One region of the Enterobacter ludwigii genome, then DNA from elsewhere that is predicted to be linked to it. Evidence: predicted binding sites of a transcription regulator. Region 1 holds the regulator's gene; each other region holds the start of a gene.

Region 1 (3,755 bases):
GTCGCGGTATCGGCTATCTGCCGCAGGAAGCCTCCATTTTCCGCCGCCTGAGCGTCTTTGATAACCTGATGGCCGTCCTGCAAATTCGTGACGATCTGACCAGCGAACAGCGTCAGGACCGGGCTAACGAGCTGATGGAAGAGTTCCATATCGAACATCTGCGCGACAGCCTCGGTCAGGCGCTGTCCGGCGGTGAACGCCGTCGCGTTGAGATTGCACGTGCGCTGGCTGCAAACCCGAAATTTATCCTTCTGGATGAACCGTTTGCAGGCGTTGACCCGATCTCCGTTATCGACATTAAACGTATCATTGAGCATCTGCGCGACAGCGGGCTTGGCGTACTGATCACTGACCATAACGTCCGTGAAACGCTGGCCGTGTGCGAACGCGCATACATCGTGAGCCAGGGCAATCTGATCGCCCACGGTACGCCGCAGCAGATCCTCGAAGATGATCATGTTAAGCGTGTCTACCTTGGGGAAGACTTCAGACTCTGATAGGGTAGAGGTAATGTAACGCCGAACCGGAGAAAAATGCTCTGAACATGAAGCAAGGTTTGCAATTACGGCTCAGCCAACAACTGGCGATGACGCCGCAGCTACAGCAGGCGATTCGCCTGTTGCAACTGTCCACCTTAGAACTCCAGCAGGAGCTCCAGCAAGCGCTGGATAGCAATCCGTTGCTGGAGCAAGCCGATCTTCATGAAGAGGTAGATACCCAGCAGTCGCAGGATACTGAAGCACTCGACACCGCCGATGCGCTCGAACAAAAAGAGATGCCGGACGAGCTTCCGCTGGATGCCAGCTGGGATGAAATCTACACCGCCGGAACCCCTTCCGGTACGCGTGCAGACTACCAGGACGATGAGCTACCGGTTTATCAGGGTGAAACTACCCAGTCACTGCAGGATTACCTGATGTGGCAGGTGGAACTTACCCCCTTCTCCGATACCGACCGCGCGATAGCGACATCCATTGTCGATGCCGTGGATGACACCGGTTATCTGACCGTCACGCTGGACGAAATTCTGGAAAGCATGGGTGACGAAGAGATTGAACTCGAGGAGATAGAAGCCGTTTTGAAGCGCATTCAGCGTTTCGATCCGGTTGGGGTGGCCGCAAAAGATCTGCGCGACTGCCTGCTTATCCAACTTTCTCAGTTCAGTAAAGAGACGCCATGGCTTGATGAAGCCCGCTTGATCATCAGCGACCATCTGGATCTTCTGGCCAACCACGATTTCCGCAGCCTGATGCGCGTCACGCGCCTGAAAGAAGAGGTGCTGAAAGAGGCGGTCAATCTGATTCAGTCCCTCGATCCGCGCCCCGGTCAGTCCATTCAGACCAGCGAACCCGAGTACGTCATCCCGGATGTGCTGGTCAGAAAACACAATGACCGCTGGGTCGTTGAACTGAACTCAGACAGCATCCCTCGCCTGCAAATCAACCAGCAGTATGCCTCCATGTGCACCAGCGTGCGTAACGACTCCGATAATCAATACATTCGTAGCAATTTGCAGGAAGCGCGATGGTTGATCAAAAGTCTGGAGAGCCGAAATGATACGCTGCTCCGCGTAAGCCGCTGTATTGTCGAACAGCAGCAGGCGTTCTTTGAGCAGGGCGAAGAGTATATGAAACCGATGGTGCTGGCGGATATCGCCCAGGCCGTCGAGATGCATGAATCAACCATTTCCCGCGTGACCACGCAGAAGTATCTGCACAGCCCACGCGGTATTTTTGAGCTTAAGTATTTCTTCTCCAGCCATGTGAATACCGAGGGCGGCGGTGAAGCGTCGTCAACGGCCATTCGCGCCCTGGTGAAGAAGTTGATCGCCGCGGAGAACCCCGCGAAGCCACTGAGCGACAGTAAGTTAACCACCATACTGTCCGACCAGGGTATTATGGTGGCACGCCGAACTGTTGCGAAGTATCGAGAGTCTTTATCCATTCCGCCGTCTAACCAGCGTAAACAGCTGGTCTGACACAACCGATAAGGAAGACACTATGCAGCTCAATATCACAGGACATAACGTCGAGATTACTGAGGCTTTACGTGATTTTGTGAATGCTAAATTCGCGAAACTCGAGCAGTATTTCGAAAGGATCAACCAGGTCTATGTTGTATTGAAAGTGGAGAAAGTGACTCATATCTCGGATGCGACCCTGCATGTCAACGGGGGTGAGCTCCATGCCAGTGCGGAAGGGCAAGACATGTACGCTGCTATCGACGGCTTGATTGATAAGCTTGCACGACAGCTCAATAAACATAAAGACAAACTGAAACAACACTAATTGTCCGGGCAGTTAACGGGTGCAGGAAGGCCTGTTGTGAAACACAACAGGCCGTTTGTACAGTTAGCGCTTAGGTGAAATTATGATGAACAACGATTCCGCTCTTCAACTGAGCAATGTCCTTAACCAGGAATGTACGCGCAGTGCTGTTCACTGCCAGAGCAAAAAACGTGCGCTGGAGATCATCAGTGAACTGGCCGCAAAACAGCTGGGCCTGCCGCCGCAGGTCGTGTTCGAAGCGATCCTGACCCGTGAAAAAATGGGCAGTACCGGCATCGGCAACGGCATCGCGATCCCGCACGGCAAACTGGAAGAGGACACCCTGCGTGCCGTCGGTGTGTTTGTGCAGCTGGAGACGCCTATCGCCTTCGATGCCATCGATAATCAGCCCGTCGATCTCCTCTTCGCGCTGCTGGTGCCTGCCGACCAGACGAAAACCCATTTGCATACGCTTTCGCTGGTCGCAAAACGCCTGGCCGATAAAACCATTTGCCGTCGACTGCGCGCAGCCCAAAGTGATGAAGAGCTATATCAAATTATCACTGAAGCAGAAGGCAATCAGGATGATGCATAACCAGGAGATGGCCTTCACATCTGTTGTCCTGAGGAGAAACGGAACATGGTGCTGATGATTGTCAGTGGCCGTTCAGGGTCCGGGAAATCCGTGGCCCTGCGCGCGCTGGAAGACATGGGGTTTTACTGCGTAGATAACCTGCCGGTCGTGCTGCTGCCCGACCTGGCACGCACGCTTGCGGAGAGGCAAATCTCTGCCGCCGTCAGTATCGACGTTCGTAACATGCCTGAATCGCCAGAAATCTTTGAACAGGCAATGAGCAACCTGCCTGATTCATTCTCGCCTCAGCTGCTGTTCCTCGATGCAGACCGCAATACTCTGATCCGTCGCTACAGCGATACCCGTCGTTTGCACCCGCTTTCCAGCAAGAACCTCTCGCTGGAAAGTGCTATCGACGAAGAGAGCGATCTGCTGGAACCGCTGCGTTCCCGTGCTGACCTGATTGTCGATACGTCCGAAATGTCCGTGCATGAGCTGGCGGAAATGCTGCGTACCCGTTTACTGGGCAAACGCGAGCGTGAACTGACGATGGTGTTCGAGTCGTTCGGCTTTAAGCACGGTATTCCTATCGATGCGGATTATGTTTTCGACGTGCGCTTCCTGCCGAACCCGCACTGGGATCCGAAGCTGCGTCCAATGACCGGTCTCGATAAGCCCGTCGCGGCCTTCCTCGACAGACACACAGAAGTTCACAATTTTATCTACCAGACGCGAAGCTACCTTGAGCTATGGTTACCTATGCTGGAGACAAACAACCGTAGCTACCTGACCGTAGCGATTGGCTGTACCGGCGGTAAACATCGTTCGGTCTATATCGCCGAACAGCTGGCCGACTATTTCCGTTCACGCGGAAAGAACGTTCAGTCCCGTCATCGCACGCTGGAAAAACGTAA
Region 2 (3,755 bases), 2.1 Mb from region 1:
GCCGACCTGGCGCTGGCCACCTCATTCCTGGGCGTGGCGCTCGGCCTGTTTGATTACCTGGCCGATCTGTTCCAGCGTCGTAATACTGCCGCAGGACGCTTACAGACGGGGGCAGTCACCTTCCTGCCTCCTCTGGCGTTCGCGCTGTTTTACCCGCGTGGGTTCGTGATGGCGCTGGGGTATGCAGGTGTGGCGTTATCCGTGCTGGCCCTGCTGCTCCCTTCCCTGCTGGCCTGGAAGAGCCGCCAGCAGCATCCTCAGCAAGGGTACCGCGTCATGGGCGGCAAACCGCTGCTGTGCATGGTGTTTGCCTGCGGAGTGATGATTATTCTGGTGCAGTGCTTGATAGCCGCAGGGATGCTACCGGAAGTGGGTTAACAAAAAAGGGGCTGAAATCAGCCCCTTTTTATTAGTGCAAACAGCAGCTCTTAAACTTCTTCCCGCTGCCGCACGGACACGGATCGTTACGCCCGACCTTTGTGCCGTTAACAATCGGTTTTTTTGCTTCCGGCTGCTGTGGGTTGTCCACCCAGTAATTGTACAAACGCAGAGCCGCAGGCTGAATGCTCTCAATGCTGGCTTTATATTCGTCTTCGCTCAGCTCATCCAGCTTCTCGCTGTTCTCGTCTGTACCGTGCAGCGCAATCGCATCAAGATCGGCCTTCAGTGCTTCCGGTAAGGCTGACCAGTCCGTCAGCGCCACACCGCGCATATAGCCATAACACCACTCTTCAACAACGGTATAGCTCTCGCCGTCGACATCGTTGTAACCAAACATCGGCTCAAACTGATCCGGGTATTCGCTCAGGCGCTCAGCAATGTCGTTCATATGCTTAAAGCAGAGATCGATAAAACGGTGCATTTCACGATCGTTTTTCCAGCGCGGAATGTATTTCTCGCCACCCCACACGGCCACCAGCCAGGTATCTGGCTCAACGACAACAGGGCCGGAAAGGACTGCGGTAAGCATGCCGTCCAGTTCAGACACGTCAATCACGGACGCATCGTCATGACCGTAAGACATTAATGTCTCTTCCAGCCACGCCATTTCGCTTTCATTCAATGGGCCTTCAGTCATCGCTGACACTCCTGATAAAAAAGGAAAAGATCCTGACACATATCTCACGGCTTTCCTATCTGAAGTTTAGGTCTTTATTGCTGCAAAAACGTGCAAATCGTGACCATTGCACAACTTATGGGCTTTGTTGTTAACGATATGTGATCTCCGCTGTAATTTCATCGCGTCCCACAAGGTGCCATATCACCGCACTCTATACTCAAACATGTCACAACCCGCTCAATGGGTTAACCATTCTGGCAACGATTTTGCTTAATGTTCTTCGCGCGAACCTGCGCAGGGAAACCTCGCCGTATTACGCAGGCGTTGTCTGGATCTTGTTCGTTTAGTGCATTTTGTTCTTGCTCGTGTTTTTGGATTGGCTGCGCCGCCGGCGTCCGGGTTTACGCCGTGGTGCAAAAACCTCTTTGCTAAGGAACATAATAATGTCGCTGAAATTTATCAGAACTCCCCTTTCTCTCGTGCTGGCCGGTTGTCTGGTGACGGCATTTTCTGCGCATGCAGATATTGTCATTGGTGTGGCCGGGCCGTTTACCGGCCCAAACGCCACCTATGGCGATCAGTACTGGCACGGTGCAACGCAGGCCGCTGAAGACATTAACGCCGCAGGCGGCATTAACGGCGAGAAGATTAAGCTGGTTCAGGGGGATGATGCCTGCGAGCCGAAACAAGCCGTGGCCGTCGCCAACCGCCTGGTCGACCAGGATAAAGTCAACGCGGTGGTCGGCCATTTCTGCTCCTCTTCCACAATGCCTGCCTCCGAGGTGTACAGCGACGCGGGGATCCTTGCCATTACCCCCGGCTCGACCAACCCGCTCATTACCGAACGAGGCATGACCGATATGTTCCGCATGTGTGGTCGCGATGACCAGCAGGGCCAGGTCGCCAGCGATTTCATTATCGATAAGCTGAAAGCCAAACGTGTGGTCATCATCCATGACAAAGACACCTACGGTCAGGGGCTGGCAGACGCCACCAAAGCTGCGCTGGCGAAGCGCGGGGTTCAGGATGTGATGTATGAGGGCTTATCCCGTGGTGAGAAAGACTTTAACGCGCTGGTGACAAAAATCGGCGCGCAAAAGCCGGATGTGGTGTTCTTCGGCGGTTGTCACCCGGAAGCCGGCCCGCTGGTTCGCCAGATGCGTGAACAGGGCGTGCAGGCGAAATTCTTCTCTGGCGACTGTATCGTCAACGAAGAGATGGTGACCGCGGCGGGTGGACCGCAATATACCAAGGGTATTTATATGACTTTTGGTAAAGACCCGCGTCTGATCCCGGATGGGAAAGCGGTCATTGAGAAATTCCGCGCCGGAAAATTCGAGCCTGAAGGTTACACCCTCTACTCTTATGCCTCCGTTCAGGCCATTGCCGCAGCCTTCAAGGCTACGGGCGGTAAAGACTCGGCCAAGGCCAGCGAATGGCTGAAAGCCAATGCCGTCGACACGGTTATGGGCAAAAAAGCCTGGGACAGCAAAGGCGATCTGAAAGTGTCTGACTACGTGGTGTATCAGTGGGACGATAACGGAAAATATAAGGAAGTTCAGTAACGGGACGGAGTCACGCTCAACGCCGGCAGGTTCGCCTGTCGGCGCGTAATAAACATCAGGCTGCGCGTGCCGCGCAGCTTAAAATAACGAGCGCGCTATGATGAGTACATTCTTCCTGCAACAGTTAATAAATGGCTTAACGCTGGGCTCCGTCTATGGATTAATCGCCATCGGCTACACCATGGTGTATGGCATCATTGGTATGATTAATTTCGCCCACGGCGAAGTGTATATGATCTCCGCCTACCTCTGCGCCATTGGCCTGGCGCTGCTCTCTTTCTTCGGCCTGCAGTCGTTCCCGTTGCTTATCCTCGGTACGCTGATCTTCACGATTGTGGTGACCGGTGTTTACGGCTGGACTATCGAGCGTATTGCCTATAAGCCGCTACGCAACTCTACCCGTCTGGCACCGCTTATCTCCGCCATCGGGATGTCACTGATTTTGCAAAACTACGCGCAGCTGAGCCAGGGGCCACGTCAGCAAGGGGTGCCCACGATGCTGGATGGCGTACTTCGCCTGCATATCGGTGAGGGGTTCGTTCAGATAACCTACACCAAAGTGTTTATTCTGGTTGCCTCGTTCGCCGGCATGCTCTTGCTGACATGGATAATCAACAATACCCGGCTTGGGCGGATGTGCCGTGCGGTGCAGCAGGACCGCAAAATGGCCTCCATTCTGGGCATTAACACCGACAGAATCATTTCGCTGGTCTTTGTGATTGGCGCGGCGATGGCCGGTCTGGCGGGTGTGCTCATCACCATGAATTACGGCACCTTCGATTTCTACGTCGGATTTGTCATTGGCATCAAGGCGTTTACCGCAGCGGTGCTCGGCGGGATTGGCTCCCTGCCCGGTGCGATGCTCGGCGGGTTGATTCTGGGCGTCGCCGAGGCGCAATTTTCCGGCATGGTGAACTCAGATTATAAAGATGTGTTCTCGTTTGGCTTGCTGGTCTTGATCCTGATTTTTCGTCCTCAGGGTCTGCTTGGCCGCCCGATTGTCGCCAAAGTGTGAAGGAGAATACGATGACCTCTCACGGCTTTTCACTTAAGCGCTGCATTCTGGACGCCATTTTTTCCGGGCTGATTGCGTTAATAATTTTTGGCCCGATTGCCGGCGTGGTGCTGGA
Region 3 (3,755 bases), 460 kb from region 1:
CCAGCGTCAGGGCATCCATCGGCGAGTACACGATCCTGATATCCGCGCCCCGGGCTTTTGCCTGCAGCAGCGAGCCGTTTTTGCCCGGCACGCGCATCGCATCGCCAAAGGTACAGAAAATCACGTCAGGCTGGTGGGCTATCTCAAGGCAGGCGTCGATGCGTCCCATCGGCAGGACGCACACCGGGCAGCCGGGGCCATGGATAAACTCGATGTTTTCCGGCAGAAGCTGGTCGAGGCCAAATTTAAAGATGGCATGCGTATGCCCGCCACAGACTTCCATAATACGCAGCGGCTTTTCGGCGGTATAGCTCAGCCGTGCCGCCCGTGTTTTCAGATGTTCAATCAGCTGCATCACCTGCTCAGGCGCGCGATATTCATCAACGTAGCGCATGGTTTACCGCTCCTCGCCGTACAGCAATGCCCCGACGTCCGGCTCCACGTCGAACATATTCTGAAGGGCATCGAGCGTGTCGCGGGCCTCCGCTTCGTTGATGATGCTCATGGCAAACCCCACGTGCACCAGCACCCACTGACCGAGGCGTGAGGCGCCGGTTTCGTCGGTGCTGCCGACGAGCGTCAGGTCGACGTCGCGCAATATGCCGCACACCTCAACGCGGGCCTGATTCCCGTCAATGGCGTGAATTTGTCCGGGGACGCCTATGCACATCGTTCGCTCTCCAGCCAGTCCAGCCAGGCATCCATCCCGTCACCGCGGGTGGCGGACACCAGCATGATGTCAATCTCCGGGTTCACTTCACGGGCATAGGCCATGCATTTATCCACGTCGAAATTCAGGTACGGCAGCAGGTCAACTTTGTTCAGCAACATCAGCGAAGCGGCGGCAAACATATGCGGATATTTAAGCGGCTTGTCTTCACCTTCGGTCACCGAGAGCACCGCGACCTTATGTCGCTCACCGAGATCGAAGCTGGCCGGACAGACCAGGTTGCCAACGTTCTCAATAAACAGGATGCCGTTGTCCGCCAGCGGCAAGCGCGGCGTGGCGTCGGCAATCATTTGTGCATCCAGATGGCAGCCTTTACCCGTATTAACCTGAATGGCGGGCGTGCCGGTTTCGCGTATACGCGCGGCGTCGTTCACCGTCTGCTGATCGCCTTCGATCACCGCGCAGGATATGCGCCCGTTCAGGCGGTGGAGCGTTTGCGTAAGCAGCGTGGTTTTGCCGGAGCCGGGGCTGGAGACCAGGTTCAGGACCAGCTGTTTACGCGTGGCAAAGCGGGCGCGGTTGCGTGCTGCAATCTGGTTGTTTTTATCCAGAACGTTGATTTCCACCTCCAGCATCTGACGCTGGCTGAGCCCTGGCGCGTGGGTACCGGCGACGCCATGCCCGTAATGCAGGTCGCCCGCAGCGGAGTGTCGGGGGGCGAAGGTGATACCGGTTAATGCCGCTGCAGGACGAGGGGCAGGTGAAAAGGGTGCGGAGCGAAACGCGGTGTGAGGACGGTGTTCATCCCCTTCTATATACAGGTTGCCTTCAGCGCAACCGCAGGTACTACACATATTTTACTCCTTCTCGATTTCGAGACGTTGGATCTGCATGCCGTCATCCGCCACGATGCGAAGCTCGCTGCTCTGGCATTGTGGACAGCGCTGAACCTTCGAAGAAAGCAGAGTGACGTATTGCTGACACTGCGCGCACCAGCACTCCGCCTGCTGTTCTTCAATATGAAGTTCACAGCCTTCCGCCAGCGTGCCGCGGCACACCAGCTCAAAGCAGAAGGTCAGGGCGCTGGTTTCAACGCAGGAAAAGGCCCCGACCTGTAGCCAGACGCCGGTGACGCGTTTCGCATTGTTTGCCCGCGCCTGCTGTTCAATTAACTCGACGGCCCGCTGGCAGAGGGTGATTTCGTGCATGACGCCTCCTCAATGAATTGCCCCGATAATGCAATAACGGTGCCAGCTTGATTTTTGTTAAGGCGTGACGATGTCAATGCTGTCGAAATGACACGTCGACACGGCGCGATTGACACGCTTCTTTTGATTAAAATGGTTAAAAATCAATTAGTTAAAAACTGGCATGGAATCTGCTTAACAGCCGCTATCTCCATTAACCGGATACCTTTTATGACTATTTGGGAAATTAGCGAAAAAGCGGATTACATTGCGCAGCGCCATCAGCAGTTACAGGAGCAGTGGCACCTTTACTGCAACTCTCTGGTTCAGGGCATCACCCTGTCAAAAGCCCGTCTTCACCACGCCATGAGCTGTGCAGCGCAGGGGGATATGCGCTTTGTGCTCTTCGGCCATTTCACGATAAACGTCACCCTGGCAGACACCTTCAACAGCCACACCATCGAGTACTACGTCGAAACAAAAGAAGGTGAAAAACAGTGTATTGCGAAGGCGCAGCTGATGGCCGACGGGATGGTCGATGGTCACGTCAGTAACCGCGATCGCCAGCAGGTGCTGGAGCACTATCTGGAAAAAATCGCGCCGGTTTATAACGGCCTGTACGCCGCTGTTGAACACGATCTCCCGGTCAACCTGAAACAGCTGATGGATGGAAATACCTCAGCGAACGTGGCCTGACCATTGCGTGTCGAGAAGTGTCGACAAGACAGTTTTTCGTCAAAAATGACTATCACCAGAGGATGACCCGGTGAACCGTTTTGTAATTGCTGACTCGACGGTCTGTATTGGCTGTCGAACCTGTGAGGCGGCCTGTTCGGAAACGCACCGTCAGCACGGGCTACAGTCCATGCCGCGCCTGCGCGTCATGCGTAATGAAAAAGAGTCTGCGCCGCAGCTCTGCCACCACTGTGAAGATGCCCCCTGCGCGGGAGTCTGTCCTGTTAATGCCATCACCCGTGTCGAGGGGGCGGTGCAGCTGAATGAAAGTCTGTGCGTGAGCTGCAAACTGTGCGGCATTGCCTGCCCGTTCGGCGCGATTGAATTTTCCGGCAGCCGTCCGCTGCATATCCCGGCGAATGCCAACTCCCCGAAAGCGCCGCCAGCGCCACCTGCGCCGGCGAAGGTGAGCACGCTGCTTGACTGGGTTCCCGGCGTGCGTGCCGTTGCGGTCAAATGCGACCTGTGCAGCTTTGATGAACAAGGGCCAGCCTGTGTGCGTACCTGCCCGACGAAGGCGCTGATTCTGGTCAATATTCGCGACATCGTTCGCACCAGTAAACGTAAGCGTGAGCTGACCATTAACAGTGATTTCGGCGATCTTTCTCTGCTTCAGGCGCTGAACGAGGGGGCGAAATGAACGCGGTGATGATGATTACCAGCGCGGTGGCCTATTTTGCCGCCGCCGCTGTGTTGGCCTTGATCTTCTCTTTCCATAAAACCCTGAGCGGCTGGATAGCCGGTATCGGCGGGGCGGTTGGCAGCGTGATGACGCTGGTGGCTGGTGGCCTCGTGTTAACAGGCGGACAATCTGTCGAAGCGGTGATGCCGCTGATACGGCACACCGTTGAAATTACGCCGCTGAATGCCATCTGGCTGGTGACCTTTGGTCTGTGCGGCGTGTTTATCAGCCTGTTTAATATTGACTGGCACCGCCATCAGCACACTCAGCCCAACGGTCTGCTGGTCAATCTGCTGATGGCCGCGGCGGTCTGTACCGTGACTGCCAGCAACCTCGGCGCGCTGGTGGTGATGGCCGAGATCATGGCGCTGTGCGGCGTATTCCTTACGGGCTGTAGCACCTCCGGCAAACTGTGGTTTGCGCTGGGGCGTCTTGGCACGTTGCTGCTGGCACTGGCCTGCTGGCTGGTGTGGCAGCGCTT

Evidence for each region. The regulator sigma-54, encoded in region 1, starts transcription at its own class of promoters, with help from an activator protein. The targets are predictions, from matches to a motif close to GTTGGCACANNTTTCGCTNT.
Region 2: BH714_RS09950 (branched-chain amino acid ABC transporter substrate-binding protein) is a predicted target of sigma-54. The motif match lies at 1,314-1,333, and genes of this name have one in related genera.
Region 3: hypA (hydrogenase maturation nickel metallochaperone HypA) is a predicted target of sigma-54. The motif match lies at 1,906-1,925, and genes of this name have one in related genera.

Annotation. Positions count from the first base shown of each region.
Region 1 covers NZ_CP017279.1:4,217,409-4,221,163, reverse strand. The annotation lists gene lptB (LPS export ABC transporter ATP-binding protein) at 1-497, shown strand, start outside; gene rpoN (RNA polymerase factor sigma-54) at 545-1,978, shown strand; gene hpf (ribosome hibernation promoting factor) at 2,001-2,288, shown strand; gene ptsN (PTS IIA-like nitrogen regulatory protein PtsN) at 2,371-2,862, shown strand; gene rapZ (RNase adapter RapZ) at 2,908-3,755, shown strand, end outside.
Region 2 covers NZ_CP017279.1:2,112,017-2,115,771, forward strand. The annotation lists gene tyrP (tyrosine transporter TyrP) at 1-378, shown strand, start outside; gene BH714_RS09945 (YecA/YgfB family protein) at 410-1,078, opposite strand; gene BH714_RS09950 (branched-chain amino acid ABC transporter substrate-binding protein) at 1,504-2,625, shown strand; gene BH714_RS09955 (ABC transporter permease subunit) at 2,726-3,640, shown strand; gene livM (high-affinity branched-chain amino acid ABC transporter permease LivM) at 3,652-3,755, shown strand, end outside.
Region 3 covers NZ_CP017279.1:4,680,418-4,684,172, forward strand. The annotation lists gene hypD (hydrogenase formation protein HypD) at 1-394, opposite strand, end outside; gene BH714_RS22020 (HypC/HybG/HupF family hydrogenase formation chaperone) at 398-670, opposite strand; gene hypB (hydrogenase nickel incorporation protein HypB) at 661-1,524, opposite strand; gene hypA (hydrogenase maturation nickel metallochaperone HypA) at 1,528-1,878, opposite strand; gene hycA (formate hydrogenlyase regulator HycA) at 2,089-2,553, shown strand; gene BH714_RS22040 (4Fe-4S dicluster domain-containing protein) at 2,624-3,232, shown strand; gene hycC (formate hydrogenlyase subunit 3) at 3,229-3,755, shown strand, end outside.